DNA from 2 places in the Pseudoalteromonas sp. McH1-7 genome. Region 2 is predicted to be linked to the other one. Evidence: predicted binding sites of a transcription regulator. Region 2 holds the regulator's gene; the other holds the start of a gene.
What was found. Region 2 encodes LexA, which represses DNA repair genes until DNA is damaged. Its sites were predicted from a motif close to TACTGTATNNNNATACAGTA; they were not measured.
Positions count from the first base shown of each region.

Region 1: HUZ36_RS04325 (exonuclease domain-containing protein) is a predicted target of LexA. The motif match lies at 6,607-6,626, and genes of this name have one in related genera.

Region 1 covers NZ_JABWPQ010000004.1:181,985-198,878, reverse strand. The annotation lists gene HUZ36_RS04350 (M14 family metallopeptidase) at 1-579, shown strand, start outside; gene HUZ36_RS04345 (CBS domain-containing protein) at 700-1,287, opposite strand; gene HUZ36_RS04340 (FHA domain-containing protein) at 1,879-2,835, shown strand; gene HUZ36_RS04335 (Mpo1 family 2-hydroxy fatty acid dioxygenase) at 3,473-3,982, opposite strand; gene HUZ36_RS04330 (DUF1294 domain-containing protein) at 4,070-4,444, opposite strand; gene HUZ36_RS04325 (exonuclease domain-containing protein) at 4,444-6,594, opposite strand; gene HUZ36_RS04320 (response regulator) at 6,888-10,202, opposite strand; gene HUZ36_RS04315 (ABC transporter substrate-binding protein) at 10,199-11,428, opposite strand; gene bfr (bacterioferritin) at 11,749-12,231, opposite strand; gene bfr (bacterioferritin) at 12,235-12,705, opposite strand; gene norR (nitric oxide reductase transcriptional regulator NorR) at 12,892-14,454, opposite strand; gene HUZ36_RS04295 (hypothetical protein) at 14,619-14,834, shown strand; gene HUZ36_RS04290 (NnrS family protein) at 14,835-16,052, shown strand; gene hmpA (NO-inducible flavohemoprotein) at 16,131-16,894, shown strand, end outside.
Region 2 covers NZ_JABWPQ010000034.1:199-17,092, forward strand. The annotation lists rRNA gene rrf (5S ribosomal RNA) at 1-68, shown strand, start outside; gene lexA (transcriptional repressor LexA) at 889-1,503, shown strand; gene coxB (cytochrome c oxidase subunit II) at 1,853-2,995, shown strand; gene ctaD (cytochrome c oxidase subunit I) at 2,995-4,569, shown strand; gene HUZ36_RS19685 (cytochrome c oxidase assembly protein) at 4,569-5,135, shown strand; gene HUZ36_RS19690 (cytochrome c oxidase subunit 3) at 5,137-6,012, shown strand; gene HUZ36_RS19695 (DUF2909 family protein) at 5,912-6,214, opposite strand; gene HUZ36_RS19700 (SURF1 family protein) at 6,226-6,954, shown strand; gene HUZ36_RS19705 (transmembrane cytochrome oxidase associated protein) at 6,947-7,438, shown strand; gene HUZ36_RS19710 (COX15/CtaA family protein) at 7,449-8,456, shown strand; gene cyoE (heme o synthase) at 8,440-9,339, shown strand; gene HUZ36_RS19720 (SCO family protein) at 9,336-9,929, shown strand; gene HUZ36_RS19725 (STAS domain-containing protein) at 10,083-10,355, shown strand; gene HUZ36_RS19730 (response regulator) at 10,365-10,727, shown strand; gene HUZ36_RS19735 (chemotaxis protein CheA) at 10,746-12,839, shown strand; gene HUZ36_RS19740 (chemotaxis protein CheW) at 12,836-13,357, shown strand; gene HUZ36_RS19745 (methyl-accepting chemotaxis protein) at 13,359-16,046, shown strand; gene HUZ36_RS19750 (CheR family methyltransferase) at 16,108-16,894, shown strand, end outside.

The sequences.
Region 1 (16,894 bases), on a different contig from region 2:
CCATGCCTTAGTCCTTGGGGTTACGAAACAATTAACCGCTGGAATCCTGACGCTATCGATCCCAATCGTTCATTTTATGATAATAGTCCAGCACAAGAGTCTGCATTAGCTACTCAATTTGTACTGCAAAAATCAAATAACATCTTATGCCACATTGATTTACATGAAACGACGGACTCTGATAACTCAGAATTTCGACCAGCTCTAGCAGCAAGAGATGGCAAAGAAAATCACAACTGGAACATTCCTGATGGTTTTTATTTAGTCGGTCACACTCAAAAACCAGCGGCAGAGTTTCAAAAGTGTGTCATCGAAGAGGTCAAAGCAGTCACCCAAATAGCCCCTTCAGATATTAACAACCAGTTGATTGGTGTACCAATAGAGCAATTTGGTGTAATAAATTATGATGGGACAGCACTGGGGTTATGTATGGGGATGACAAATGCACCTTACGTCACGACAACCGAAGTGTACCCAGATGGTAAAAATGCGACGCCAGAAAGCTGCATAGTCGGTCAAGTAGCCGCAATTTGTGGGGCGCTAAAATTCTTACAAAGCAACTCCCGACCCTCATATTAAGCTTTTGCTGGGGCTTTTTGCAGTACCTAATTACCTAACTCGCTTTTGTAAAACGAAAAGCCTGCAAACCTAGCCTTTGGATGATTAATGAGTTTCCTCACTAATCATCTATATTTTTGCTTAATTAGTAAAATCTTCACGTCCACTGATCACATCGAAAATTTCTTTAAATGAGGTTGGTTTTTGTAAAATACTAACAGGTATATGGAGTGCTCTTGCGATGTCGCTGGCAGAAACCATACCTCTCAACCCATCAGCTCCTGACAACAGCACGTGCTGTAAACCTAACTGTTGTAGCGTCTCTAGCACGTCACCGATTGTACTTTTAGCCACAACATCATAAGAAACAGCATGAAGATCATCCTTTGTTGTCATCACATCCTCGACGCAAACTTCTTCTCTTGGTATTTGCTTCCTTTGTGCTACGCTCAATACTTTACGCCCTGAAAGATCACGGCAATTAACCACACCAAGAAAGTTATCGTCATCATCAACAACCAACTTTGAACGTACGTGGCCGTTTTTCATCATGTATAACGCATGATCTATATCCACATCTTTTGATATTACTTGCGGTTGCCTTCGAGTAAAGTCGGTCACTACTTTTAGAGCAGTGCTGTCTAAACTTAGTGGCTCTGAATCAAAATGATCACAGAGTGGAAACTCTCCTTGTAATTTTATTGTTTTCAGCGCTTTGTATTGGCCCATGATATACTCCTAGCATGTCTGGAGACGCTACGATTAGTACGTATGTCATCATTCAAAAACGTGATAATAAAAAAGGAAGAGCCGACGCTAAAACCGAAGTTAGATCTCATTAGGTTTGGGTGAGGTATTGATACCTATCGCTCTACAAACATTACAAAATTTGTGCAACTGCTTTTATGTTGGTCTCTTCATTAACTATGGTTTATGTCAGAAATTAATTCAAGCTGATATGCCCAACAAGGCAGTAACTTAAGTGTAATGCTGTGTAATGGCTTAATTTTCATAAACCTCTTAGACTGTTAGTGTTGACTAGGATTTATCACCCTACAGACAAACGGCCTGACCTATTGGGTTTCGCATCAAACTAAAACAACTGTTATGCCAAGTTGGGCCACTCCAGTATTAAAGTACTGGTTAAATCTTCCCTCAACGAGACCCACCTCGTGGGTCTTTATTATTGAGTAGAAGGGAATAAGATTGTATGCTGCTCGGCACTTATACCTCTTATAACCCAAATGCAGTCTCTGCTGAGTTAAATATGGTAAAATGCGACAAGCATGAAATTTTCATCAAAGTTATACGGAACTAACTATGGCTTATTTAATCGACGAACAGAAACTCGAAAGAGTCTATCTTAAAAGCTACCACACTATCGGTCGCTATAAATACAGTGTAGATACTCTGATAGACAAGCCTGGAGTTTCACGACACCATGCCATTATTGAACTCAATGAGAACAAATGGTTTATCAGAGATGTGAGCACCAACGGTATTTGGATCAATGATAAAAAACTTGATAAAAATTTACCCTATCAACTCTTTGAAAATGACAAAATTGACTTTGCAGCGCCAGGTCAAAACTCTTTTGTGGCAGCAAATTTACAAACCGAATGCCAATACTTAGTCTCTCAGTCTAACAACCAAAAAGTGATAGAAGTCACTAATCAGTTACTTCTTCCGAGTGAAGATGAGCCAAAACATATCATTTACTATGATAAATTACTCAGTTATTGGTTCTTAGAAGATTTAAACACATCAGATCGTCAAGCGCTTATCGATGGTAGTATTATTTCGTTAATGAATGATCAGTGGATGTTTTTTTCCGCTACGACCATTGCAGTGACCAAACATTTGGAGTGTCAAAAAGCAGCTAAGCCCATGGCACTTGAGTTTAATGTTAGTCAAGATGAGGAGGATACACAGTTATCCTTAAACATAGACCACAAACATCTAGATCTGGGTGTAAGAAGTCATCACTACTTGTTGTTATTGCTCGCTAGAGCTCGAATTCAAGACAAAGATGCAGGTCTAGAATCGGATGTTCAAGGCTGGATGTATCGCGATGATTTAGCCAAAGCATTAGGCGTTCAGACTAATCATATGAATATCATGGTGCATCGTGCTCGAAAGCAGTTTGTTGATTCAGGAGGTGATGACTATCCTGAAGCCTCATTTTTACTAGAAACACGCTGTGGTCGTGTAAGGCTAAATTGCCAAGATATCACCATAATAAAAGGCTCTAAGCTAGAAACTCGGATGACGATATAATACCAATTTGACTTAATACTTGCTCAATTTGAAGGAGTAAGTCTGACGCTAACAGCGGTAAAAACTTCTTATTTAGAACAACGAAATAGCAAAATTTTTGCCTTGCCTACACGGAGGTGGGTACCTTGGTGATAGCAGGACGCGGTAGCGGGGTTATCAATAAGATTTTCTCGCCTCAAAATGGACTACTTAATTAAGAAAATTGGTATAAGCTACTTTCTTCCTGATAAATGTTGCAATAATTCTATTCTCAGCATTGCAACTAGGAGCCACATATTCACCCATACTGCTAGCTGAGTGAAAAGGGATTTTACTCAGCCGACTTTAGGCTAAACCACTAAGTTCAATGTCAATTTGCTTGACTAATCTACTTGTAGGCGAAATCTCGTAGATAACTTCGCTGCCACCGCGCCCTGCTTTCGCTAAAATATCTACGCCCGTAGGCAGGGCGAATGTACACGCCAATAGCTTGGCAGTTTTCACTTGAACCGACTACTAGGAAGGCACTAATAATCCAAAGCTTAGGATATTTGGTTGTTTCAAATAAAAAATGCTAACGTGGTTAGGGTAAAGCTTTTAGTTTCATGGTGTAACGCAACTATTGTCGGTAATAGTAGCGAAGAGAGTACAATCTCATTTACTTGTATCCTCCCGCATTGTTAATAATGGTATTTTCCAATTCTTTGAATAGACCAAGTAAAAACAAAAATTCAACCAACACAAACAATGGCCCTATCGCTAAGCCAATCAGATCATCAACAAATGCAGGCTTCTTTCCTTCAAAGTAATGACCAATAAACTGTAATACCCATCCAACAAAGAACATACCGGCCCAAAACAATGTTGTTGCTATCTCAGCTTCGATAAGCATTGGATTGACGATAAATACGGTGTAGTAAAATCCAGCAATAACAATACTCATCATTAGCGCAAATAAAGGGGATAGAAAAAGGTAGTATAGGCACAGCATTACGCCAAGAAGCGCAGAAAGTGTGATGGTGATCCCTGAAACTTGCCATAACGGTACAAAAGTGAGGCCGACAATGGCAAGCACAATTAAGGGTATACCAAAAAAATGGGTTAATATATTCTTTCTACTGCGATGGTACTTACCATACTGACTCAAAAGTATTTCAAGTTTACTCATTATTATTCTCTATTTAACACCTATTCAGTGTATTGATAATTAGCCATATACTAAAAATTTTCAACACAAAATGCTAAAAACCGCTATTTAGCGCAAGATAAATAGATTAACGAATAACACTCCAAAGACCAAAGATTGAAAAAACAGTACCGCTAGCAGTTTAAAATTGAAGCTTGGTTTAATCGTTTTATGTTTGAGAACAAACATGGCTATAGGTGTTGCGATATTCAAACCTAGTAACCCTGCCAACAGTAGATTTTTCTCTGCTACACGAGAATGTGCGAGTGTTGAAGAACGCTTGTCCCACCAGAATAAAATGAAAATACAAAGGTTATTAAACACAAGTATTGCTATCGTGAAAATTACATGCCAAGGAAGCTGACTGACACATAAAGCCCCAAGCCATACCGCTATTCCCCAAAATAATGCCAATTGATGGTGTACCAGCCGAGTTATCGACATTATCGTGCTAACCTAAGCTGATTGATATGTATAAAAATTTCTGCGGCCGCTAAAGCGTCAGCCATCGCTCTATGGTGGTCTTTTAGGCTTACACCTAATGACTTTGATAATGGGGCAAGTGCGTATGAATGTAAACCAGGTATTAGTTGCCTCGCAAGTGTTACAGTGCAAAGCTTAGCGCGGTAGAAATCAACATTCGCGCGCAAAAACTCGTGTTTTACAAAACCATAATCAAAGTTAACATTGTGCGCGACAAAAATAGCACCCAAACAAAATTGCTCTACCTTATCAATCACTTCAGCGAACCTCGGAGCCTCAGTTACCATCGACTGTGTAATACCTGTTAACTCCGTAATTCTTTGAGGAATACGTCTCATCGGATTGATAAGTGACTGCCATTTGTCAACTATCTCGCCATTAATGACTTTAACTAATGCTATCTCTGTAATTCGATCAAAATCTTTATTTCCGCCAGTCGTCTCAACATCGACAACCACATAGGGTTGATCTGGCGTGATTTGCCATTTCACTGTTTTGATTGCTGTTGGTATGCCACAGTTTAATAACTTGGAGATATTCACCAGCTGGCTACGACTCAAACTGTCACCCGGCGCCTTTATTTCCTCAAACCGCATGCGTGATTGTTGATCGATCACCATTAAATCAGGGAAGCCAGAGCGCATCGAATTAAAGTTTTTACACATCATTTGAAGGACTTTTTTTAAGCTACTAACCGGTATATGTTTTAATAACATTTCAATTGGTTCGAGTAGTTTTTCATGCCAGTGAAACAAACGATTAGGTTCTGCGTAATGCTCACTCATTTGTTTGAGCAGCCACATCCGCCAGACTTGAGCGTCGCTCAGCTTAGCAAGCCGCTCATCGATCTCGGCTTCAAGCACTTCATAAAAACGGTTTTCTTTTAATATCGAGGGCGTTTTTGAAAATTCATTCGCCATTATATTCTTGGGGTGACGGTATAACTCCTGCCAAAACGTTAGTCCAAACAAAGAGAGCCACAACTTATTTTCCACATGATACGCATTTATCCCTTGACGTTTGTAATGCGCGATAACTCCTGCTTCAGTTTGCCCTTTATATGCCTCTTCAATCGAAATCGGTGGCGGGCTCGCTCTGAGCATGTCGGTTAAAATAGAAGTGCGCTTTTTATTAAACTTTCGCTCGTAGAAGTCCTCAGCAAATATCATCAACGTTTCATCATGTTGACCTTCAATGACCTTTTCCAATCTCTGTCGCGCAAGTTCTTCATTACCAGATTTATACAAAAACCGGATCAGAACTTCTTCTGCTTTGGGGTGTCCACTTACCTCTAATAGCTCAGCATAAATGGGGCTTTCTACCCCAAGCTTTTGAGCTAGTAACAAAACATATTTAGAAAATTCAGCTTCTGCGTATGAGCCAATCACTTCTGGTACTTGGTGTGAAGCTATTCTTTGGCTTTGTTGGATTAACTCTTCTGGTGTCTTATCTTCCAATGTACGACGCTCAGCTGCATAATAAAAAGCACTCGTGGCTTCACTGCGATGTTCAAAATGAGCATGATACACCTGAGTATCCGTACGGGTCTGCATTACGCCTAGGTCTCGCATCGAAAAATGTCCCAAGCTATAACCTAACTTACCAAAGTATAAAAATAGAAAATAATCAACATCATGCAAAAATGAAAGAGTTAGGAAGGCTGCTAAACTTGATTGCTGAATAAGCTTCTGAGGTTCCGCAGCACATAGCAAATGGTCAATCCAAGTTGCTTTCTTAGCAGATTTTGCTGGCTGCCCTTCAAGCTGCATTACCTCGGCTAGCAGTATCAACTGCGGTTTTGTTTGGCACGACAGCAGCGTTTTTATTTCTTCTATATCTCCAGGTCGAAGCAACCCCATCTTTCGTAGATTGATCGAAACAGTCTCAATGTCAGCTATTTCTTTATAGTTCAACTCACGAATATCGATAAAAGGAGTTTTGCGCGACATAAAGCGAACCAACAAGCATAATTCATTTTCTGGTAATCGCTGTAATTGTTGTAATAGCGAGTGCTGTTTATCGCTCAACAAAGATTGGCAAGTTGACTGTAAATAACCTAATAACTCATTAAAATGACTTAGGTAGTATTTGTTGGGGAGTTCTTTTCTCAAAAGGCGGCAAAAAACTGTTTATATATACAGTAAAAGTAACATGAAATAGTAAGACTGCCAAGATTGTAATACCAATTTTCTTAATTAAGTGGTCTATTTTGAGGCGAGAAAACCTTGTCGATAACTCCGCTACCGCGTCCTGCTTTCGCTAAGGTACCTACATCCATATAGGCAAGGCAAAATTTTGCAATTTAATTGTTCTAAATAAGAAATTTTTAACACTGTTAGCGTCAGAGTTACTCCTTAAAATTGAGCAAGTATTAAGTCAAATTGGTATAAAGTGTGCCTCTGTTTTATGCTCCTCCCCCACTATCATCATTGGCCACACTCGCGCTACCATACAGCCAATATTGCAGCTTTGCACTGAGTGACTCCTCAGAGATTGGCTTACTAAGGTAGTCATTCATTCCAGAGTTTAGGCACTTTTCTCGGTCTCCCGACATTGCGTTCGCGGTCATCGCTATCACTTTAATGTCCCTGTAAATATCTCCCGCTTCTCCTTCACGGATCAACTCAGTTGCTCTGTAGCCATCCATTTCTGGCATTTGACAATCCATTAAAACTAACTCAAATTGACATTGCTTTTGGTGACTTTTCAAATGTTCAATAGCTAACAAGCCATTTTCTGCCACTGTGATATGCTCTATTCCGAGTTTTTTTAACATACTCAAAGCAACTACTTGATTAACTTTGTTATCTTCAACAAGGAGGAGCCGACATGGCGTTGGCCACTCGACCTTTAATTCTTGTCCTTGCCTCACAAGTTTTAGATAATGACTAGTAACCAGAGGTCTCGCGTTCGCCAAAGCTTCCCCATCTTCGGCGACTATCGTTAACGCATCAAATAAATCTTTTGTTGTGGCGGGTTTCGGAAAATAACCAGAATACCCCTGCCCAGCATAAAACTGACCATCACCTTTCGCACCCATTTGGGTCATCATAATAAGTTTTATGGCTTGGAAGCGCTTATCAGCCTTTAGTGCTGCACCTAACTGTTCACCAGACATTCCTCTTAGCGTCATATCAAGTAACGCTATATCAAAAGCATGCCTATCTTTTTGATATTCAGCTTCGCATAGTGATAATGCTTGTATTCCAGAGCTTGCCTTGTAAACATTCGCGCCCCAATGTTTTAGTTGAGATTCAAGTGCCTCTAGAGTCGACAAGTTATCATCTACTAGCAATATTTTAACGCCTTCTAGATTAACTAAAGGAGCCTCAAAGAGCGTATTATCGCTGGGAGTGAGTCTCACAAAAAAAACAAAACGGCTTCCAGGCTTGTATGTGCTATCAATTTCGATATCCCCACCCATTAATTCGCATAATTGTTTAACAATAGCCAATCCAAGCCCTGTTCCGCCATATTTCCTTGTTGTAGATGCGTCCACCTGAGAGAACTTTGTAAAAAGTCTGTCCACTTTATCTGATGGGATCCCTATTCCGGTATCCTCCACTGCACAGTGAAAAACAAGTTGTGATTCTATTTCTGAAAACCAAGCACGAATTACAATTTCACCTTTTTCAGTAAACTTAATGGCATTGCTTAACAAATTGATGATAATTTGCCTTAATCGACTTGGATCTCCTTTTACCAAGGGCTTTTCTAGAGTGGTAGTGTCTAGAATTAACTCTAGTCCCTTCTTCTGTGCTTGTAAGGCTACGGACTCAACTAACTCTCCAAGCAGTGCTCTAACATCAAAATCTAGCCACTCCAGGTCTAGCTTCCCAGCTTCAATTTTAGAAAAATCTAAAATATCGTTAATAAGATTTAATAACGACCCAGCACTGCTCATAGCTAAGCCAACTTTGTGTAATTGCGCATCAGTTAACGCTTCATCCTCCAAAAGGCTAAGCATGCCGATTACACCATTCATTGGCGTCCTAATCTCGTGGCTCATCGACGCTAAGAATTCGCTTTTGGCTTTTGCTGCTTGTTCAGCTTGTAGCTTCGCTTGCTCCAACTCTTTTTTTGCTGCAACCGCTGTGGAAATATTTTGTTGGATACCAACAAACGCAGTTAACTGCTTTTGGTCATTGAATACAGGTGAAATCTGAAGACTATTCCAAAACTGCTGACCCGATTTTGTGTAGTTAATCAAATCTACCTTTATAAACTCACGTTTATGAATAGCTTGTCTTATCTTTTCTATCGCACCTTGTTGCGTATTTTTACCTTGAAGAAAACGACAGTTTTCCCCCAGTACCTCATCACCATATCCCGTGATTTGTGTAAATGCTTCATTTATAAACACGATGGGTAACTCAGACTTACTAGCATCTGCTATCGTTATCCCGACATTGGCACACTCAATTGCTTGAGCTAGTAAATCATTCTGCTCTTTTGCTTTTTTTAGTGCCTCTTGATGAAGCTTTTGTTGGGTAATGTCAGAAAGAGAGCCAACAATGCGTTTTGCATGCCCATTTTTTAACGCTGCGGCTCCTTTGAGCCAATAGTAACGATAGTTATTTTGTCTCGTTTTGATGCGGCACTCTACGCCAAAAGGCTCCTCTTCTGTCATGTGATATTTAATCGAATTCTCAAGGTTAACTAGGTCTTCTGGATGTACGCGGTCAAATAAGCTTGAGATGTGTGCTCGGAATAACCCTTGCGTATCCACCGAAAACCCCAGCAAAGATTTAAATCTATCTGAGTAAAATACAAGTTCACGTTCTAAGTCCCAATCCCAAAGTCCATCATCACTTCCTATAATCGCGAGCTTAAACCTTTCTTCACTTCGTTGTAGTGTTTGTTTTGATTCTTCGAGTTTTTTAAATGGATTGAGTAGCAACTGCTTACCAAAAATAAATAGCAAAGCGAATGCCAAAAGCAGGCCAAACGCAATAGCGCCTATAAGATCCCAGACAAACCCTTTCACTTCGTTTGTGACAAGTTGCTTGCTTAACCTATAATCAAGCTGAAGCCCCGTACTTCCGATTGCCAGGGTACGAATACTAAAAAAATCATCGAGATTTTTTACATCAGAAAAGTCAACCCAACGACCTTGCAATGAAATGCTATGAAACTCATTATCCATTGACACTGATAACAAGGTTTCAAGACTTGTTGAAAACTCTCCAATCAGCGCCCCTTCAGCAAATCCGTTGTAGTAGATGGGCACAGCAATAGTAAAGTAGTGTTGATTTTGGACGGCGGTCAAATCAATTGCGCTTCCGATATCTGCGTTGATGATTTTTTCGAGCCATTGAGGTTGTTGATCTAGCACCTCATGATAATTAAAATTGGCGTATACAACTTCTCCCAATACATTAATCACCATTAATTTTTCTTCTTTACCAATAATTTGGAAATTACGTAAAAAGTCTTGTAGCTTAGCTCCGGATAATCCAGTGCCCATTGCGCCGTTAACGATAATTGGATTTGACGACAGATCTGTTAATACCTGCTTTCGACTCTCTAGATATTGCGTAAGATTATTTACCGCCAAGTGAGCTTGTGTTTCATTAGTCTCTCGAACAAGGTCTTCGACTATTACGTTTGCCCGTAAGCTCATGAATGACGCACTTAGCAAGAGTGACACCAGTACAGTCAGACTCAAAAAAGCATAGAATGCTCGGTTGCTCGTTAAAGCAAATTTACTACTATTCAATGCAGCTCCAGATCGCTTAGGAGCAATTTGATACTACCATCGCTCTGATATTGGCCCATACAAAGATCATTTTCCGTCAGCGCTTCGTGTGCCGAATCATTTTGTTCACTCCAACGAGTAAATGGTTGTCGATAAGATTTAACCAAACCTTGTATAGGTATATCTAGACTTTCAAATGCCCGTTTCAGCTGCTTGCGGTTATCAGCCATAGAATCCGTTAGGGTGACTTGCTTAGCAGCTGCTATCAATAGTTTGCCAAGATCATAGCCATGAGCAAAGCCAGGCGTTGCTTTTACATATCCATCTTGAGCAAAGGCTTTTGGAAAAAGAGCGCTTGCACGATTAAATACCTGTTTAGCATAAGTGGTGAGAGGTTTGTTTTCAAAAGAAAAACAGCTTTGTAATACCGCTAGAGATACATCAGAGGCAAGCAACTCTCCCGCGATATCAAAAAAGCTCCCCGCGGTGATCCCCCAATGACTTACGATAGGCAACCTTAATGCTTTATCGATACTGGCCATCGCTTTAACAAACTCGCCCCCCTCTATCGCATTACCTACAAAAATTACACATTGCGGATCACTTTCAATAATATTCCTGATGATGATACGCGCTTCATTTTCTTTGGTTGACCAATTAAACCATGAAACAGGCAACACATTGTTAGGCTTGCGTCTTTTAAACTCTTCCAGAAGCGTATCGTAATTGGAGCGACCCCAAGCGGTGTCTTCTAGCAACAAATGCGGGGCTGTACAATTGTTATCCTTGGCATAGTTAATCAGAACTTTTCCTGCTTTTGTGTCATCGACTGACAACCTGAAAACCCAATTTTGTTCACTGGGATAGCGTGTAATAGGCCCTCCCGCAGCCCAGGGAACCAGTAATAGTACTTCGTTTTGGTTAATGAAGTCTCTGAATTTAATATAAGGAGGAGAATGCACTCCCCCCAGCATAAGCAATGCCTGTTTATCTTTTAAAAACTGTTTAAAATGCAAAAGGCTTCTGTTGCTATTTCCTCGATGATCTTTCTCGACCAGCTTGATGCGATAACCCTGAATTTGATAATCAACGGAATCAAGCGCGGTTAAAAAGCCCATCCTTATTGCTTGTGCTGACTCACTGAGGTTAGAGTAATCAGCATCATGATAAATGCGCAGCACTTTTTCACCATTTGAAGCAACGCATATTGAGCTTACAAAGTAAAAAAACAGGAGTAATTTCTTCATCAAAGTGCTTCTTACCTAATACATATTTAAATCTTAGCTCAGATCATTGTGATTGCTTGTTTTTATTATAATCATACTGATCAAATATACTCTCACAATAATGACTATCGAAGTGCTGTACAGCAGCAAAGTCGTAATATGGTGATTTTGTGAGTAACCTGAATTGAACAAAAGAAGGGAGTTCGCTCTTTGCGTTGAAAGTCATATTAAATCATCTTCTTATCAAACCCAATTCAATGCAGTAAACGCTAAAAAACTCCGACTAGCCTTGGCTCCAAAAGTAGAAAAACCGCATCAAATTTTTGATGCGGTGGCTGGGATCATTCAGAACTTTTAGATAACTGGCTCTGAATGTAATTGGGTAAGCCGATAAGTTTTATCAAATTAATGTGCTGTTCAAGCCAATATATATGATCCATTTCGGTGTCATCTAAGAGACTTTCTAGCATTACTCTAGTAACATAATCTTGCTCTTGCTCACATACCGCGATAACTTTTTTGAGATGATCTTTGACCAAAACCTCAGCGGCGAGGTCATTCTCTAACATCTCTTTGACGTCACTTCCAATATGAATAGGAGCTCGGGATGCAGTATCTGGCGTCCCTTCAAGAAATAAAATTCTTTCAGTAATACGCTTTGCGTGATCCAACTCTTCCTCGTATTCATGAGCTAACTTTTGGTGTAACTTATCCAGTCCCCAATCCTCATACATTTTTGAATGGGCAAGATACTGATCCATTGAAGAAAGCTCTAATGTTAGCTGCTTGTTTAGCAAGTCAATGATAGTTAAATTACCTTGCATAACTTACCCCTCAATCTGCGACTGCAGATAGTTTTCGATGCCAGTATTTTTAATTAAGAAATGTTGTGTCTCGAGCCAATCAACATAGTCCTCTTCATATTCAAGAATTGCCTCAAGTAGCTCCCTACTAACATAATCTTGCTCATTTTCACAAAGCGCGATGGCTTCACGCAGCACTGGTAGCTGGTCAAGTTCAAAAGCTAAATCGCAAGCCATCATTTCTTCGCAATGTTCACCGATCCGAAGCTTTTCTAGGTGCTGTAAATTTGGTAACCCTTCAAGGAACAAAATGCGTTCGATCAAATCATCCGCTTGCTTCATATCTTTGATAGACTTTTTATATGCTTTTTCATTGAGCTCTTCTAAGCCCCAGTTTTTGTACATTCTTGCATGTAAAAAAAACTGGTTAATCGATGTTAATTCTAGCGTCAGCACTTGATTTAGCGCTGTTAAAACTTGTTTGTTACCCTGCATAGGGCCCCCTAAAATGTCAGTTGACGCTTTATAACACTAGTTCAATATTTGTTCTTGGCAAGATTAAATAAAAATAACAATTTTCTTAATATACTCTTTTAAAATAAACAACTTATAAGAGTATTAATAACAATTTTTATTAAGCTTAGAGTTCCGTCTGAATAGCTAGAAATAATCAGCAGATGGTCAACCAAACTGCTTTTTCAAATCAACCCCAAGACGTTTTGCAAGTCTCACTAAATTCGCTCTATCAAGCTCCAGTTGACGGGCTGCCGCTGACCAGTTCATCTTATTCTGTTCCATCGCGTCAATAATGAGCTGCTTTTGCAACCCCTCGACAGCAGATTTCATGCTGACTTGGTGTTTTGAACGAGGAGTACCCGATATCAATGATGCAGACATTTCGGAGGTTGACTTAATAGGTATATCAATTTGCTGGATCTCTATGATGTCTGCCTGCCACTGTTGATGCTTGGCTTTGAGTGCCGCGCGACTAATACAATGCTCTAGCTCCCTGACATTTCCCGGCCAATCATGTTGCAACAGTTTAGTTAGCGTTAATTTGTCCATGACAACTTGTTTTACATTTAACGTCGCTCGCAACTGCTCAAGGAAAAAGCCTACCAAAAGCGGTATATCGTCTAGCCGCTCTGTCAATGTTGGCACATGTAAAGGATAAACACAGAGTCGATGGTATAAATCAGCCCTAAACTTGCCTTGCTTAATTTCGTGTTGTAAGTCTCGATTAGTCGCGGCTACTACCCTTACATTTACCACGCGGATCTCGTCAGCACCAACTGCTTGAACTTCACCACTTTGTAAAGCTCGCAGTAGCTTGCTCTGGAGTAACAGGCTTAACTCACCCACTTCATCTAAAAACAAAGTACCGCCATCTGCCATCAAAAATTTACCTAAACGGTCTTTATCTGCTCCTGTAAATGCGCCTTTGACATGACCAAAAAGTTCACTTTCGGCAATCGTATCAGGTAACGCCGCGCAGTTAATTTGAACAAAGGGCTTATCCGCCCTTGCAGAAAGCTGATGTACGTGTTTTGCGACTAGCTCTTTTCCTGTGCCCGTATCACCTTGTATTAATACATTGAAGTCCGAGCTCGCCACCAGCTCTACTTCTGCTTTCAGTGTCTGCATGCTCACACTTTCACCCACCAACGCGTGTTTTTTTTCCATCTTTGGAGGTTGAATAGTCGTGTGCGCACGGGCTTGATTGTAAAACGTAATCGACTCTTGCACACGTTGAGTTTGATATAACACTATATTGCTCAGCATATTCAAATAGGTATCTGAATATGATTGGAAACTCTCTGGTCTGAGACTGTCGAACGTCACTACCAATATATTATTGGGTAACATCAACTTAAACCCCATGCAAGCATGTACGGGTAGCCTATTCTCTTGCGCCAATAGTAAGCCATCATAAGGATCTGGGTGAGTGCTATCATGAGCAAAGCTGACTATGCCGTCTGCCGCAACGATCGCGTTGAGGCGCGGCTGCTGCTTTAGTAAAAAGCGCCTCCCTATAGCATCTTCACTCAAGCCATTACTGGCTAGAATAGTCAGCGCTTGTTTATCGCCGGATAAAACCGCTATGGCGTCTGCGGTGACGCATTGATTCAATGAAAAGATCAGCGTTTTTGAATATTGCTTGAGTGCAGCACTATCCTGACCAACTACGTGCTTCGATAAAGCCATACTCAGCTCAAGCAATTTTGAGAGTTCTAAAGCATTCATGTCAAAATGACTCTTATGGTTTTTATTAACACAGAGCAATAGTGGGTCAAAATGACTCAAACGACAATAACAAAAACATAAGACGTTGAATAATAATGGTTTTAAAAATTGGCCTAATACATGCTGTAGCCACTCATACTTATCTTGTTAAATGAGTGCACCACATGAGCCATCTTTTAAAGTACAGCAATATTGTCATCTTGATATCATTTATTGCGTTTTTGCTATCGCTGCAAATTAGTTACATCAATGCCGAACACTTTAGTCTGAACTCGCAAATTACTGCACATATTAGTACGATTATTTTCGCAGCCATTATTAAAGTTGCCTATGTTGTACGCTGTACTTGCTTTTATCACTTGGGTATGGAGGTAAGATAAATGCCACTGCTCCAGCCACAAGATCCAACCGCTATACAATTCAGATGGCATAAGTTAACAACTTGGCCATTACTCATGCTTGGCTTCAGACCCTTGTTTATGCTCGCTGGTCTAAGCGCCGTTTTGAGTATTTCAGTCTGGATATTCATATTGAACGGTCAACTAGAGTGGCACCATAAATATCCAGCCATTTACTGGCACGCTCATGAGATGTTGTTTGGCTTTGCAGGCGCTGTCGTTGCGGGTTTTTTATTAACGGCCGCTCAAAACTGGACACAAAAAGCCACACTCAATGGCGCAGCCTTACTGTCTCTCTGTGGTATTTGGCTCGCTGCAAGATTGAGCTTTTTTATTCCACAAAGCTCCGTTACCCTTACGCTATTATTGCAAGCTACATTTTGGCTACTGTTACTGGCTAACTTAAGCTCAGTTATTATCACAGCAAGGTCAAAAAACAATCGAGTTTTTATATTTTATGTCGGTGTGATTGGATGCTGCAATATCGCATTTTTAACCGCACTTAATAATGGTGACTTCTTACAAGTAGGCCTACTTAGTCAATCTTCTTTGATAGCATACATGTTGTTAATTGGTGTTGTTAGCGGCCGTGTGATCCCATTTTTTATTGCCAGAGGTCTACAGAAAGATCAAAAACCCGCTATCCGAAAGGTAGACCGTGCCATTTTTTATCTGGCGATACTGTGCGTATGTATCTCACCGCTACAATCATCATTTCTTCATGCGCATTATTTGAATGGCTGCCTTTTGATATTAGGTTGTTTACACCTTGTCAGAGCTGTGTACTGGTTTGATATACGACTGGTCAAAGTTCCCTTGCTCTGGTCGCTCTACGTGTCTTACTTTGCAATCGCTGCTGGGCTGTTGCTATGTGCCTATAATCGTATCTACCATTTAGCATTCTGGCGTGACCACTTACATCTTGTCGCTATCAGCGGGATGAGCTTAATGATTTTAAGCATGATGGCTAGAGTTACCCTCGGACATACCGGTAGATCTTTAACTACTCATCTCAGCACAACGATTGCGTTTACCTGCATTGTAGCAGCGGGTATAAGTCGCGCGTTTCTCATTCACTTTACTAGCCCCCACAACGCTTGGCTGATCAGTGCATTAATGTGGGTGTTTGGTTTTTTTCTTTTTCTTATCACCTTTAGCCCAATGCTGTTAAAACAACGCCTCGATGGGCGACAGGGTTAATACTTCACCTGAGGTTTGGGTAAGGCATTCATTATTCAAAGCTCAGGCTACTCACATTACATTGGAGACAAAACAATCATGCTTACAAATAAAACGATTAGATTGGTGAAGCAAAGCGCGCCGTTACTCGCAAAAGTTGGCCCAGAAATTACCGCGAAGTTTTACCACAACATGTTTACTGAGCACCCCGAACTGAGAGGCGTATTCAACCAATCTCATCAAGCCTCAGGTAGCCAACCATTAGCTTTATTTTCAGCGCTGGCCGCCTACGCTACTTATATTGATCAACCTGATGTACTTAATGATGCAATTTTACGGATCAACCATAAGCATGTCAGTCTAGGAATATCCCCAGCGCAATACAACATCGTTGGTCATCATTTAATAAATACGCTTAAAACAGAATTAAAAGAACAATTTACCCATGAGGTAGAACAGGCTTGGATCTCTGCATACCAATTTTTAGCCGATCTATTTATCACCGCTGAACATGGGCTTTACCAACATGTGCTTCAGCAAGTAGGCGGTTGGCAGGGGACACGAGATTTTTATATTGATGAAGTTGTCAATCACACGCCAAACATTAAGAGCTTTTATTTAAGCCCATGTGACGGCAAGGCCATACCTAAATTTAAAGCAGGACAGTTTGTTTCAGTATTTCTGCCAGCAAGCGCTCAAACAACTTCACAAATACGCCAATACTCTCTGTCAGCGGCACCTAACTGCAAACATTTTAGAATTTCGGTAAAATCAGATGGTCTCGTTTCCCAATATTTACACACTTTGAAAGCAGGAGATACGGTAAAACTAACGCCACCAGCCGGAGATTTTACTGCTAAAGA
Region 2 (16,894 bases):
CAGAAGTGAAACAAAACAGCGTCGATGATAGTGTGGGCTTCCCATGTGAAAGTAGAACATCGTCAGGGCCTTATTAGAGAAACCCGTTGCAGCAATGCGACGGGTTTTTTGCATTTGTAGTAAAGTACTTCCATGTAGTATTTCCCCTTCGCGTATCCATGCGCTCACTTCCTCGAACTGGAAGCGTTACTTCGGTTTCTTGTCACCCAAACTCAGAAGTGAAACAAAACAGCCGAAGGCGAGCCCCGCGAAGGGTCGGCCCCGGTCAATGATAGTGTGGGCTTCCCATGTGAAAGTAGAACATCCTACTTCGTAGCGAGCCAGGGCCTTATTAGAGAAACCCGTTGCAGCAATGCGACGGGTTTTTTGCTATGTGGGATTTGAAAAGAAAATCTCACAAGATAATCAACACCTCGAAAAGCAATCAACACATTACAAAGCAATCAACACCTCGCGAGGTAAACTCGCTCCCACCACAACATCAACATAGTGCTGCACTGGTAGGAGGCGGTTTACCCGCCGAGCTGTTAGGTCTATCAAACAAAAAGAATAAAACATCCTACTTTGTAACATCATGAGGTAAACTCGCTCCCACCACAATATCAATAAAGTGCTGCACTGGTAGGAGGCGGTTTACCCGCCGAGGGTTTGAGAAAACTCCTTACTCAGTTTTGACGTTGCTCTACTTAAAACTTCTCTCTTCGACTTATCTATCAGCTTATAATTTACTTTCCTTAAGGAAAGTAAATTTAACTCTTTCTCTTTATTGGATTTTTTACATACCTTACTAAGGCTGTAAACTTAATTTATAAGAATAAACAAACATTGCGATTTTTTCTCAGCTGTATATACTTACAGTAAATATAATACTGTATGGAATACCAGTTGATGCGACCTTTAACTAAACGACAAGAGCAAGTCTTTGAACTGATTAAAGTATTCATTAAGGATACTGGCATGCCCCCGACTAGAGCTGAAATCGCTGATGCGTTAGGCTTTAAAAGTGCAAATGCAGCAGAGGAGCACCTTAAAGCACTTGCCAAGAAGGGGGTTATAGAAATGGTTCCTGGAGCTAGTCGAGGTATTAGGTTGGTTGAGGATGAACCAGAACAGTTAGGGTTGCCAATCATCGGCAGGGTAGCTGCTGGAGAACCCATTCTTGCAGAACAACACGTTGAAAGTCATTTCAATGTAGATGCTAGCTTCTTTAAGCCTCATGCGGACTATTTACTTAGGGTTAGTGGTATGAGCATGAAGAACATTGGGATCATGGATGGGGATTTGCTTGCTGTGCATAAGACTCAGGTAGCTGATAATGGTCAAGTAATAGTGGCGCGTGTAGAGGAAGACGTGACAGTTAAGCGCCTAGAGAAAAAAGGCAAAAAGATTTTACTTCATGCAGAAAATGAAGAGTTTCAAGCTATTGAGGTTGATCTTGAACATCAGAACTTTTCTATTGAAGGGCTTGCAGTGGGTGTCATCAGAAACGCCGACTGGATGTAACTTAAGTTGAGCGTAGCACTAATTAAATGGTGTTACGCTCTAGATAAACGCCTTTTTTATTGCTTATCTAAAGTATTGCTAATATTGCCCTCGGCTGGGGTCAAATATAGCTACTCTTAGGTTAGTTTACTACTTTGATAATTCTACATAATACTTTGCCTTCTTACATTTATTAGTTCATAGCTATAAAAACACTTCTAACTGGCATCTTTTCCTAAAATCTTGCGTTTTGTAAATTTCTTGACTATTTGGTTAAGAGTCGTGCAGTAAGTCTATGTACCAATAGACAATATGACAGTCATCCGATAATAACAAAAGGGGCTAAGCGCTGCCTTGAAGGAGACGTCAAATGAAAATTTGTCGATTAGTTGTAGCATTTGTCACCGTGCTAATCGTCATGCCATCACTTGCGAATAGTGATTACAATATGAGGCAGGGCGTAACAGACATTAGCCATCAAGTATATGAGCTCCACATGACTATTTTCCTTATATGTTGTGTGATAGGAGTTATAGTGTTTGGAGTGATGTTCTGGGCATTACTCAAGCACCGTAAATCAACAGGGGCTGTCGCAGCTCAATTTCACGAAAGTACTAAAGTTGAAATTCTTTGGACCACAATCCCCTTTCTGATACTGATAGGAATGGCTATCCCAGCTACGAAAACGCTTATTGCGATGGAAGATACAAGCAAAGCTGATCTAACTATTAAGGTAACAGGTTCACAGTGGAAGTGGCATTACGAGTATATGGGACATGATGTTGAATTTTACTCTTTACTATCTACATCAAGAGATGAAATCAATGATCTGCAAGATAAAAATGACAATTATCTTTTGGAAGTTGATAACCATTTAGTGATCCCAACTGATAGGAAAGTTCGCTTTTTAATGACGTCAGATGACGTTATTCACTCATGGTGGGTACCTGATTTTGCTGTTAAGAAAGACGCTAATCCGGGCTTTATCAATGAAGCATGGACCAAAGTTAATGAGGAAGGAATCTACAGAGGGCAATGCGCAGAGCTCTGTGGAAAAGATCACGGATTTATGCCTGTGGTGGTAGAAGCTGTAAGCCCTGAAAACTTTGAGGTGTGGCTCGATGATGCTAAAGCCGCCAAAGCAAAAGCTGCAGCAGAATCACAGGCGGTGGCAGAGCAAATTTTATCGAAAGAAGAGTTAATGGAGGTCGGCGAACAAACCTACATGGCATATTGTGCTGCTTGTCACCAGCCAACTGGGCTTGGCTTACCTGGCGTCTTCCCCGCTATGAAGGGGAGTGAAGTTGTTATAGGTGATCTTAAACCACACATTGACATCCTTCTGCTTGGTCGTCCTGGTACTGCTATGCAAGCATTTGCAAAGCAATTAACGATTAAACAAATTGCAGGAGTCATCACTTATAAAAGGAATAGCTGGGGTAATGACACAGGAGAGGTGATCCAGCCGAGTCAAATTCAGCAAGAAATTGATGCCTTAGAGGAGGCCAAGTAATGAGTGCTATAGTAGAAGAACATTCAAATCATGGAACTCCTAAAGGCCTAAAACGCTGGCTTTTTACAACCAATCATAAAGATATCGGCACGCTTTACCTATTATTCTCACTGACCATGTTTTTGATTGGTGGTGCAATGGCGATGGTGATACGGGCTGAACTATTTCAGCCAGGATTACAGTTAGTCGATCCGCATTTTTTTAACCAAATGACGACCGTTCACGGCTTGATCATGGTATTTGGTGCAGTGATGCCGGCATTTACGGGGCTTGCCAATTGGATGATCCCGATGATGATCGGAGCTCCAGACATGGCGCTTCCAAGAATGAATAACTGGAGCTTCTGGATCTTACCTTTTGCGTTTGCCATTTTGCTCATGTCTTTGTTTCTAGAAGGAGGGGGGCCTGCTTTTGGATGGACTTTTTACGCACCACTATCTACAACCTACAGTAATGATAATACGGCGTTTTTTGTATTTTCAGTTCATATAATGGGGATAAGCTCAATAATGGGCGCTATTAATGTCATCGTTACTATAGTGAACCTTCGAGCGCCAGGTATGACATGGATGAAGCTACCACTATTTGTATGGACTTGGCTTATAACTGCATTTTTACTAATTGCAGTTATGCCTGTTTTGGCTGGTGCTGTCACCATGGTGTTAACTGATAAGTTCTTCGGTACGAGCTTTTTTGATGCCGCAGGTGGTGGTGATCCTGTTATGTTTCAACACATATTCTGGTTCTTTGGTCACCCTGAAGTATATATTATGATACTACCCGCCTTTGGGATTATCTCCACGATAGTGCCTACCTTTTCTAGAAAGAAACTATTTGGCTATGCTTCAATGGTATACGCCACAGCCTCGATTGCTTTACTTTCTTTTGTTGTGTGGGCTCATCATATGTTCACGACAGGAATGCCGCTAGCAGGTGAGCTTTTCTTTATGTATGCGACAATGTTGATTTCTGTACCTACAGGGGTAAAAGTATTTAATTGGGTCGCGACTATGTGGCGAGGGGCAATCAGCTTTGAAGTACCCATGCTCTTTTCTATCGCTTTTATTGTGCTATTCACGATAGGTGGCTTTTCCGGACTTATGTTAGCGATTACGCCTGCTGATTTTCAATATCACGATACCTACTTTGTCGTTGCACACTTCCATTATGTGCTAGTAACAGGTGCCGTGTTCTCTATTATGGCTGCTGCTTATTATTGGCTGCCGAAATGGACTGGCAACATGTTTGATATCAAACTAGCAAAACTGCACTTTTGGCTATCTCTTGTGAGTGTCAATGTATTGTTTTTTCCCATGCACTTTGTTGGCTTGGCAGGAATGCCTCGACGAATACCTGATTATGCACTTCAGTTCGCTGATTTTAATGCCATTATCAGCATTGGTGGCTTTGCTTTTGGTTTATCACAACTATTATTCGTGGCTGTTGTGTATAAGTGTGCCAAAGGAGGTGAGCAGGTGCCCGGTAAAGTGTGGGATGGAGCTGAAGGCCTTGAGTGGGAAGTACCATCACCTGCGCCATATCATACATTTTCTACTCCACCGGAGGTCAAGTAATGCAACATGGACGCCTCCTTAGAAAGCTTCTACTGCTGACTCTGGGCATGTTTGCTTTTGCTTTTGCATTAGTCCCACTTTACGACGTATTTTGTGATGTAACAGGACTCAATGGAAAACCTTCGATGAAAGTGGCAGAGCAAAGCGAGGCTATTATTGATAGCCGTCAAGTTGAGGTAAGTTTCACAACACATAGCCAGGGTCATGCACCATTTAAGGTTGATGCAGCTCAACACTTTGTCAGTGTGCAACCCGGAAAATTAACAGACGTGAAGTTTATTGCAAAGAATATCAGTGACAGTGATCGGATTTTACAAGCAATTCCCTCTGTATCTCCGGGGAAAGCTGCCAAGTATTTACATAAAATGGCCTGTTTTTGCTTCGACCAACAACCAATGAAGGGTAAAGAAGAGGTTGAGTTTGTATTGAGGTTTTATGTAGATACAGAACTGCCTGATGATGTGGAAGAACTAACGCTTTCATACACGTTATTTGATATTACAGAGCGAGTAAGCCAGACACAAAATGTGCAGTTGGGCCAGTTAGTCGCTCTAAAGGAGTTCTAACATGAACCATGAACAAGAAAAATACTACGTTCCAGAGCAAAGCCCTTGGCCTATTGTTGGCGCTTTTGCGCTCTTTTTTATCGCAGTGGGCTGCGCGCTTACAATCATTCAACTTGACTCCCCGAACAATAGTGGCGCAATCCTGTTACTTGTAGGTATCGCTACGCTGATCTATATGATTTTTGGTTGGTTTAGAAACGTAATTCAAGAATCCCAAGCTGGATTGTATTCAGAGCAAATGGATCGCTCGTTTAAACAAGGGATGGGTTGGTTTATTTTTTCCGAAATAATGTTTTTTGGTGCTTTCTTTGGCGCGCTGTTTTATGCACGCATGATAGCTGTTCCTTGGTTAGGTGGAGCAAGTAATAATGTGAGCACAAACGAAGTGCTATGGCCTCAGTTTGAAGCCGCGTGGCCACTATTAACAACGCCTGATGGAACGGTAACACAAGCCATGGGGTGGCAGGGCTTACCATTGATCAACACCATCATACTGCTCGCCTCTTCAATAACGTTAAGTTTGGCACATGTTGCCCTAGAAAAAGATCAAAGGGCAAAAGTAAAAGCCTTTTTAGGGTTAACGGTACTGCTTGGTATTGGCTTTTTAACTCTACAGGTTGAAGAGTATATTCATGCCTATCAAGAACTTGGTTTAACTCTTCAATCTGGAGTTTATGGCAACACCTTCTTTTTACTAACTGGATTTCATGGAGTTCATGTTACGCTTGGGGCGATAATTTTATTTGTGATATGGGTGAGAGTTCTGAAAGGGCACTTTAGTGCGAAAAATCACTTTGCGTTTCAGGCTGGTGCTTGGTATTGGCACTTTGTTGATGTGGTGTGGCTGTGTTTGTTTGTATTTGTTTATGTGTTGTAGAAATAGGCGACGAATGTAATTTGATTAAATCAAACTGAGCAGCCAGACAAATAATAAGAATCACAGCTATAGAGGCATATACTCGATTTAATAGCTGCTTTGCCATTGACCCTTGTTGCCCTGATTTGAGCATGACGAACATCGCTTTAAATAAACTAAGAAAAATAAATAGCAGAAGTACTACGATAATAATTTTAATCATAAGGAGTGTCCGTGAATTTAGGTGCACTTTTTAAAGGTAGATCAAAAACGCCTATATTGGCAGCGTTAATCGTGATGTTGTTATGTGTAGCTCTTTCATATTGGCAATGGCAACGTGCAGCCAAAAAGCATGCAATAAACCAACATATAGAGAAGCGACAAGACCAAAACCTTGCAAATAGAAATAATCCTGAAAGTAAAGTTCCTATCGAGCAAATTGATGGTGAAGTGCAACTAACTGGGCGCTTTGTTGCTGGCGCGGTATGGTATCTTGATAACCAAGTAGTAAAAGGCCGAGTAGGTTTTGACGTTATATCTGTTTTAGAAGTGAGTAAGACTGGTGAATATGTTGTGGTAAATTTGGGTTTTGTCCCACAGCAAGCAAGTCGAATTCCAACACTTACTTCTCTTTCCGAAACAAAGGTAACTTTCCCTGCATACATTAAAACAAACGTGAGTAAAGGCTTTACGTTGGCTGACTCTGCAGCGGAAAGTCAGCAGGCTCATTCGATAATTCAGTATATTGATCTCGACTACCTATCTAAAGCCTCTAACCGCACTCTATTGCCTATCATTGCATACATGACACATGACGTACTTGGTAGTACTGAGCCACATTACCAACCAGTTGTAATGTCACCACAGAAGCATGAGGCTTATGCTGTTCAGTGGCTGCTGATTGCGTTTTCGGCACTAGTGATCGGATGGAAACTTTCAAAAAAGGAGAGTGGATATGTCTAAGACAGCGATATGGTTTGTCAGTTTGTTCATTATGCCATTACTACTAGCATTCGTTGCACTAAAGTTGGGTTGGCTTCCCAGTAGCACAACTAACCATGGTGAATTTCTACGTCAAGAGGTGAGACAGCCTGCAGTCGTCCAAGATACAGAGTGGAGTATTGTGTATCAGCGTCCAAAGTCATGTAATGAGCAATGCTCTTTGTTGCTTAACAGTCTTCCTAATTTGTATTTGGCACTTGGCAAGCATCAGCAGAAGGTAACTATCGTGGTGTTGCAGAATCAAGGCGAACCTCTTATTGAGCACGCAACTTCATTGCCGCTACAAATCTCCCAACTGCAAGATAACTATATTTACTTGGTAGATAAGACTGGTCTATTTGTTCTTCAGTACGCGCCTATATTAGATCAAAGAAAAACGAGAAGTATACAAAAAGGCTTGCTAAGTGACCTCAAAAAACTATTGAACTACTCTCGCTCAAGCTAGGAGGTTATATATGAATAGAATCAAGCTGGTAATATTTACCTGTTTTGTTACGCTTGCGGTTGTCACTCTTGGTGCTTTCACACGCTTGAGTGACGCAGGTCTTGGCTGCCCTGATTGGCCTGGGTGCTATGGCTTTTTGACTGTGCCCAATGAAGCTCATGAGTTAATCGCTGCAAAAGATCAGTTTCCGCATTTAGAAGTCGAAGCCGACAAAGCTTGGATCGAGATGATCCATCGTTACTTTGCTAGCTTTTTGGGGGCCATTATTCTCCTCCTGGCATGCTTACAATTCTTTAAAAAGCCACAGGTTGAAGGCCCTAATAAACATTACTATTTACTTCTGCTGTTAGTGTTGTTTCAAGGAGCTTTAGGAATGTGGACTGTAACAATGAATTTACAGCCGATAATAGTAATGGGGCATTTACTAGGAGGGTTCAGTATTCTGGCGTTGCTTGTTTTGCTTGCTTTACGACTGAAGCACCGTGACATTATCGCTGATGTCCCAAAACGCCTTGCTCTGATGTGTTATGTAGCGCTTTATATTTTGGTTATTCAAATTGCGCTTGGAGGTTGGCTAGCTGCCAACTATGCTGCGCCTCACTGTACAGGCTTACCGCTTTGTGACAACTTACAATTGTTTTCTTGGCAAAGTCTATTTACCCTGCCTGAGCCTTCAGCCACCTACGAGTTTGGTGTGCTCCCTTTTGAATCAAGGGTGTCTATCCATTTTACTCATAGAGTGTGGGCAATTATAACCGTATTCAGTTTACTTATAGCATGCTGGCCTTTATTAAAGCAGGCACAAAATCAGGTGATCAGAAATTCAGCTTATCTGGTATTAGTGCTGATTACTCTGCAAGTGGCCGTCGGCGCCGCTATCGTTCATTTCCAATTTCCATTGCTACTCACCTTATTTCATAACTTTATGGCAGCCATGGTATTACTAGCTATGGTGAGACTATGCTTTTTTGTGAATTTAGCGCAAAAAGTAGGAGATAAATATGCACCAGTTAACTAATACTTTTGAATATCAAAGAATAACATCGTTGCTAAAGGCCTATTTTGGCATGTGCAAGTTTAAAGTAGTTTGCATGCTGGTGATCACCGCGTGGGTTGGTCTGGCTTTAGCGCCACAAAGCGATAAAACGCTATTGTCTCAAATCATGAGTCTATTGGGAATCGGCTTGCTGTCGAGCAGTGCCGCAGCAATAAATCATGTGGTTGACAGAGAAATAGATAAAAAGATGGTCAGAACGCGTGACCGACCGCTCGCAACAGAGTCAGTCTCTGTTTCTTCAGCCATAATGTTTGCCAGTACTTTGGCTTTATTCGGCTATGTACTACTCTCCATTTTTGCAAACCAGCTGTGTGCTTTGTTAACTCTCGCTGCGTTAGTTGGATATGCCGTTGTGTATACGCTACTTTTGAAGCGAGCAACCCCCCAAAATATTGTGATTGGAGGGTTAGCTGGTGCTATGCCACCGCTGCTTGGGTGGGTTAGCGAGACAGGACAGCTGGGTGCTGAACCATGGTTATTAGTGATGATAATTTTTGCATGGACTCCACCACACTTTTGGGCTTTAGCCATAGCGCGAAAACGTGACTATGAGAAAGCTGAAATACCCATGCTACCTGTGACACACGGTGATGAATTTACCAAGCTTTGTGTATTATTTTACACCATATTACTGACCGTAATTTGCCTATTGCCTTATTTGGTCGGAATGTCGGGGTGGATTTATTTACTGTGCTCTGGGGCAGTTAATGTGGCCTTTATATATAAGGCCGCAAAGCTTATTAAAACGAAGAGTTTAGAGTATGCTATGCGTGTATTTTATTTTTCAATTTGGCATTTGCTAATTGTTTTCGTAGCACTTTTTGTGGATAAAGCATTTATATGAAAAAAATTCTTTTGATCGTTGTAGTGGCGATATTATCTGGTTGTAGCCCTGCGCCTGATGTGTCTGAAAAAGTAGTTTGGTATCCAAAACCAAAAGAAGTGCAGTCGTTTCAACTTCAAGACCAGTATGGTGAAGTGTTATCCAATCAAGACTTTGCAGGCAAGTGGAATTTACTTTTTCTTGGGTATACCAGCTGTCCTGACGTTTGTCCGATGACATTATTGAAACTGACTCATGTGTATCAATCAATGAAAGATAAGAGTAAATTACAAGTATGGTTCGTATCTGTTGATCCTCACAGAGACTCAAAGGAGCGACGACAAGCGTATATTAGGCACTTTGATCCAACCTTCAAAGCGGTCTCTGCAGAGCATTCGATATTGTTTCCTTTTGTCAGAGATCTTGGCTTGATCTATGCGATAAATCAAGAACAGCAAGAAGAATACTATGTTGATCACAGTGCATCAGTCGCACTAATCAATCCAAAGGGACAGCTGGAGGCTATTTTTAAACCCTCTCATGAAGTTGGAACTGTGCCGACGATCGATGAAAAACAGTTATTAAAAGACCTTAATAGCATAATAAACTAGCTCCATATCGCGTAGCCTGTGCCCTACGCGATTTTATTTCCTACCTCTAACGCTTTCATTATTTGCGGATTTTTATTTAATCTTTGTGGCAATTTTACGATCACAGTCTAAGCTAATTTTATTACTCACTTTTACAGGGATAGTCTTCAGCTCATGTTGAAACTTCCACCAGAAATGGCAATTAATCATGTGGAAAGCTTGTACCATCAAATTTTCCAGGACTCTTTGGAAACATCTGACATTTCTATCGACATTAGCGAAGTGCAAAAAGCAGACACTGCTTCTATCCAGTTACTATGCGCTGTGCAAAAGCACCTACATTCAATGGAGCACAAAATTGTTTGGCATGGTGAAAGTGAAGCGCTCGCACAAGCCGTAAATGAGCTCGGATTAACGCACTATTTATTCCATAGTATTGAAAACTAAGAGGTGATTATGAAAAAGATTTTAGCTGTGGATGATTCTGCCTCTATGCGTCAAATGGTTGGCTTTACATTGAAAAAAGCTGGCTTTGATGTGATAGAAGCAAAAGATGGCAGTGAGGCTCTATCTATTGCAAAACAGCAGGGCTTTGATGCTGTGATCTCAGATGTGAATATGCCAGTTATGGATGGCATAACTCTGATCAAAGAACTTCGTAGCCTGCCTAATTATAAGTTTACTCCTTTGTTGATGTTAACTACTGAATCAGGACTGGATAAGAAAACAGAAGGTAAGGCAGCAGGTGCTACCGGATGGATAGTTAAACCTTTTAACCCTGAACAACTGCTAGCTGTACTAAAGAAAGTCATCAGGTAGACATAAAGGGGCGTCGACATGAGTATTGATTTAAGCCAATTCTTTGATGTCTTTTTTGAAGAGAGCTTTGAGGGGCTGGATGTGATGGAAGCGGAGCTTCTAAACTTACAGCCAGGGCAAGAAGATTCGGAGACCATCAATACCATATTTCGTGCAGCGCACAGTATCAAAGGTGGAAGTGGAACATTTGGCTTTACATCCGTATCTAACTTCACCCACGTTTTAGAGACCTTGCTTGATCAAATCCGTGATGGTAGACGTCAACTAGCAGCTGAACATGTAAATCTTTTACTTCAGTCCGTCGATTGCTTAAGAGCTCTATTGACAAGCTTGCAAGCTGAAGAAGAGCCTGACCTTTCTGTGGCGAATACGTTACGAGAGAAGTTTGAAGGGATTTTAGGCGCTCAACAGTCGCAAGATGCTCAGACCTCACCAAGCCGAGAGGTAGCTCCTGAATTACAAACCTATCAAATTGACTTCAAACCGCTTACACACCTTTTTAAAACTGGCAATGAGCCTTTGTATATGTTGAGTGAGCTGTCCGAACTCGGGGATTTGGAAACGCACGCCTTTTGCGATGCAATTCCAGATATTGAAAGGTTTAACCCTGAAGACTGCTACCTAAGTTGGCGTTTATATTTAAACACTAGCCACTCTGAGTCAGCTATTAGAGAGGTTTTCGAGTGGGTTGAGGATGACGCCGAGATAGTGATCACGTTGTGTGGCGGCCTATTTGAAAATGATAGTGCTCCAGAAGTGAATATAGCGTCCAAAACAGATACTGAATCGCAAGTAGCGCAAAAAGAAACTCAGAACAATACTGAAACAACTCAGAAACCGACCGCCATGGCTAAGCCTAAATCTGAGGTGAATAAGAAGTCAGGCGAATCTACATCAATCAGAGTAGGTATAGATAAAGTCGACTCACTGATAAATATGGTGGGTGAATTAGTAATAACGCAAGCAATGTTAACTCAACTCGGCGAACAAGAGCCCACAGAGCATACATTGGCTGCAATGCAAGAGGGGTTGGCGCAGCTGGCTCACAACACCCGAGACTTGCAAGAAAACGTAATGCGGATAAGGATGTTACCTATTAGTTTCGTCTTTAGTCGCTTTCCACGCTTGGTTAGAGATACATCGCAGAAGCTGGATAAACAAGTAGCGCTCAAGCTACTTGGCGAACAAACAGAGTTAGATAAAACAGTGATGGAAAAAATCTCTGATCCTATGGTGCATCTTGTAAGAAACTCGTTAGATCATGGATTAGAAACACCCGAGGAAAGAATTAAAGCAGGAAAGGATCCCGTTGGGACTGTGACGTTAAATGCTTTTCACCAAGGCGGAAATATCGTCATTGAGATTATGGATGATGGCAGAGGTCTCAATACAGAAAAAATCAAGAGTAAAGCCTTGGCGAATGGGTTGGTACAGGCAACAGATGAGCTTACTGTTGAGGAAGTAAATGAGCTTATTTTTAAGCCGGGGTTCTCTACTGCGGATGAAGTAAGTGATATTTCGGGTCGTGGTGTCGGGATGGATGTTGTACGCCGAAATATTCAAGCGCTTAATGGTAGTGTAGAGGTTACTTCGGCTAAGGGAGTTGGCTCAACATTTACGATTCGTCTACCGCTTACACTCGCTATTTTGGATGGTCAGCTAGTCAAAGTTGCGCAACATACCTATATCATCCCCCTTATTTCCATTGTGGAATCACTGCAGATCGATATTAAAAAAGTGAGTAGAGTCGGAAATGGTTTAGAGGTTTTGCGATTGAGAGACGAGTACATTCCAATCATCAGACTCTATCAGTTATTTAGCCATGAAGGAGCAATCGAAGAACTCGACAAAACTCTGCTTGTTGTGGTTGAAAGCGACAACCATAAGGTTGGGCTGCTGGTGGATGACTTACTGGCACAGCAGCAAGTGGTGATAAAAAGCCTAGAAGCGAATTATCAAAAGGTCAATGGCATATCTGGCGCTACTATTCTCGGAGACGGCAGAGTGTCTTTGATTATAGATATCAGTGGCTTAATAAAACTAAGCGGCCTTAAGCGACCCGGAAGTCAAGAGCTGTTGGTAGAGCAGGAGCTAGAAGAGGTGATGACATGATCACTGAACGTGCAGCAGTTAATGAGCAAATTATGCTGGCTAATAAGGAAGGTGATAAGCAGTTTTTGACCTTTATGATGGCAGGAGAAGAATATGGCATGGATATCTTGGCTGTCCAAGAAATTAGGGGATGGGAAGAGGTCACAGCAATTCCTAATTCACCAAGGTATGTAAACGGTGCAATTAATCTACGTGGAACCATAGTACCTATCATTGATTTGCGGATCCGCTTTGGCTTACCTCAGATCGAATATGGTGCTTTAACAGTCGTTATTGTCGTGTCTGTGCTCATCAAAGGGATGCAGAAAATTATGGGACTAGTGGTAGATGCAGTCTCGGACGTGTACAGCATCAATGAAGAAACTGCTAAAGATGTACCTGATTTTCAGGACTCGGAAAATAGTCAGTTCGTACAAGGACTTGTCAATGTTGGTGAAAAAATGGTTGTACTTTTAAATTTAAAAAAAATTTTAGATCTTGAAGTAAAACATGATGAGCAATTGGTTGTCGGGGGATAACATGCGCGATCACGCACTAGTGAGTCAAGTCAATAGCAGAGTATTAGTTGCCAGTGCCATAATAGTTGTGGGTTTGGCAGTCAGTATTCAGATGTTAAACGTGAGTATGTCTACTCAAACTTACGTCGCGATAGTAATTGCGGGCGTAAGCGTTGCATTAGCGGTTTTGCTACTGAAGCAAAGTGTAAACACGCTGCTAGCTAGGTTACAGAGCGTTGAAAGTATTATATCGGCAATCGAAAATAACGATGCAAGCTTACTAAATAACCACTTCAAGGCAGAGCATCCGACGCTGTTCAGAGCAGTAGCTACTTTCTTAAATAATGATATAGCGAATGATAAAGAGCATAACCACAGCCTGTTATTAGCACTAAAAGTTTGTCAAGCAAACATAATGTTGGCTGATGCGTCTCTTAATATCGTTTATTTAAATGATTCCCTTACGAGTATGTTGCGAAAGAATCAGGCCAAACTACAGCAAGAATTACCAGGTTTTAATGTAGATAACTTAATTGGCGCTAACATCGACTCATTTCACCGTAACCCCAGCCATCAAAGAGGTATATTAGCTAATCTCTCTAGGCCCTATGTTGCCCAGATTATAGTCGCAGGACTTACCTTCGACCTTATTGCAACGCCAGTATTTGATGAAGAAGGTAAGCGCTTAGCCACCTTAGTGGAGTGGAAAGACTTAACAAGAGAGCTTGAGGTTGAAAAGAGGCAAGCTGAGTTGGCGAGTCACAATGCGAGAATTTCTAGTGCACTTGATGTCTGCCAAGCCAACGTCATGCTTGCGGACGATAAATTAAACATTGTTTATGTCAACGATTCTGTAGTGAGGATGCTAAGAGATAATCAGCCTCAGCTTAGGAAGTCTCTTCCAAATTTCGATGTTGATAAACTTGTTGGGCAATGTATTGATGTATTTCACGAAAACCCGAGTCATCAGAGACACATACTCGATAAGTTAAACGATGTATATCGTGCTGATATTGAGATTGCAGGGTTCACATTTGGATTAATTGCAACCCCTGTTTTTGATGATGGCGGTAAGCGTATTGGTACGGTGGTTGAGTGGGAAGACAAGACTGATAGGTTAAATCGGGAAGCTCTGGAAAAAGCCGCTGCAGCGGAAAATTTAAGAGTACGAAGAGCGCTGGATAATGTGTCGACTAATACCATGATCGCAAACGAAAAGTTTGAGATCGTATACTTAAACCGCGCCGTTAAAGAAATGATGAGAGGCGCAGAGAGTGATTTAAAACGTGACTTGCCAAACTTTGACAGCAGGCAGCTTATGGGGGCTAATATTGATGTTTTCCATAAAAATCCAAGTCATCAGCGTAGTATGCTCTCTCGTCTTGAATCTGAGTACAAAACTGAGATAGCCGTTGGCGGACGTACCTTTAGTTTGGTGGCAAATCCCATTTTTGATAGTAATAACGAACGTGTAGGAACCGTAGTTGAATGGAACGACAGAACCAAGGAAGTCCAGATTGAAAAAGAAGTCGCAGGACTAGTGCAATCAGCTAACAGTGGTAACTTAAGTGTTCGTTTATCTGATGAGGGTAAAGAAGGATTTTATTTGCGATTAGCACAAGGACTTAATAGTTTAGTTGCGACTGTCGATGAAACAGTTACTGACATGGGAGAAATGCTGGATTCGTTGGCTACGGGTAATTTAACCCAGCGGATAGAGGGAGATTATCGTGGTGCTTATGAAAAGCTGAAAAAGGACGCCAATACCACGGCTGAAAAATTGACCGAGGTGTTAGGTCGGATCCGCACTTCAGCAAACCTAGTCGCAAGTGGCGCAGAAGAAATATCACAAGGCAATGCTGACTTGAGTCAGCGGACTGAAGAACAGGCATCTTCCTTAGAAGAAACGGCTTCTAGTATGGAAGAAATGACCAGTACAGTTAGGCAAAATGCGGATAATGCAAAAGTCGCGAACCAACTGGCAGAAGAAACGTGTGATAAGGCAACTAAAGGTGGAGAGGTGGTGACTCGCGCGGTAGAAAGTATGTCAGAAATAAACAGCTCGAGTAAAAAAATAGCGGACATCATAGGGGTTATAGATGAAATTGCTTTCCAAACAAACTTACTGGCCTTAAACGCGGCTGTGGAAGCCGCGCGAGCAGGTGAACAAGGACGTGGATTTGCTGTTGTAGCTGGAGAGGTGAGAAACTTAGCGCAGCGCTCCGCGGCGGCGGCAAAAGAAATTAAAGATTTAATACGAGATAGTGTCAGCAAAGTCGAAGATGGCACATTATTGGTGAATGAATCAGGCGAAACCCTAAAAGGGATTGTGGAGTCGGTAAAGCGTGTAACAAACATGATCTCGGATATTGCTGAAGCCTCTGTTGAGCAAAGCTCTGGGATAGAGCAAGTGAATAAAGCCGTTTCCCAAATGGATGAGATGACCCAACAAAATGCCGCACTAGTTGAAGAGGCGTCTGCTGCTGGTGAGTCTATGGCTGAGCAAGCGAACGATATGAGAAGGCTTCTGAACTTTTTTACGCTAGACGACCTAGCTAGTCACAGCCACGATGTGAGCTCGTCAAAACGTCATTATGATATTCAAGAGAAACAACCACCCAAGCACACCATGATACCGAGCAAAACATCATTGCAAAACACAAAAAACAACCAGTTTGCTGATGATTCTGAAGAGTGGGAAGAGTTTTAGCATAAGGTGTGTTTAGCTGGTACAAAACCAGCGTGATGAGTAAGATTGAGGGAATATTGCGATGCGGGAGTTTTTGCTTACAGATAAGGACTTCTCTGAGGTTTCGGCTCGAGTATATGATGCTTGTGGCATAGTGCTTGGGCCACATAAAAAAGAAATGGTGTATTCGCGGTTAGCAAGACGCATACGTGCTAATGGCTTGAGTTCATTTGCTGAATATCTATCATTTTTAGAAAAAAATGAAGACGCAGAATTTAGTCACTTTATTAATTCTATAACTACAAATTTAACCTCTTTTTTTAGAGAAAATCATCACTTCGAATTTCTGGCAAAGACGGTGGTGCCAGAAATTACTACTCGGCATAAGCAGGACAAAAGGGTGAGGATATGGTCTGCGGGGTGCTCAACGGGTGAAGAGCCATACAGTATTGCAATGACAGTTGCTAACGCATTTCCTAATGATTGGGATGTAAAGGTACTGGCAACAGATTTAGATTCAAATGTATTAAGTAAGGCGAGTATCGGAGAGTACACCGCAAATAATGTCACAGGTTTGGACGAAGATAAATTGAAAAAATGGTTTCTGCGTAGCGCAGATGGCGGTACATATAGAGTCAAACCAAAATTACAGTCTTTCATTCATTTCAAGCGCTTGAATTTGCTGGAACCATGGCCAATGAAAGGGCCGTTTGATGCCATATTCTGTCGTAATGTTCTGATTTATTTTGATAAAAAAACAAAAGACAAACTTTTCGAGCAGTACCATCGGATGCTAGTACCGAATGGATATTTGCTAATTGGACACTCTGAAACCATGGGTAAGGAGCACTTGCAGTTCAAAAACTTAG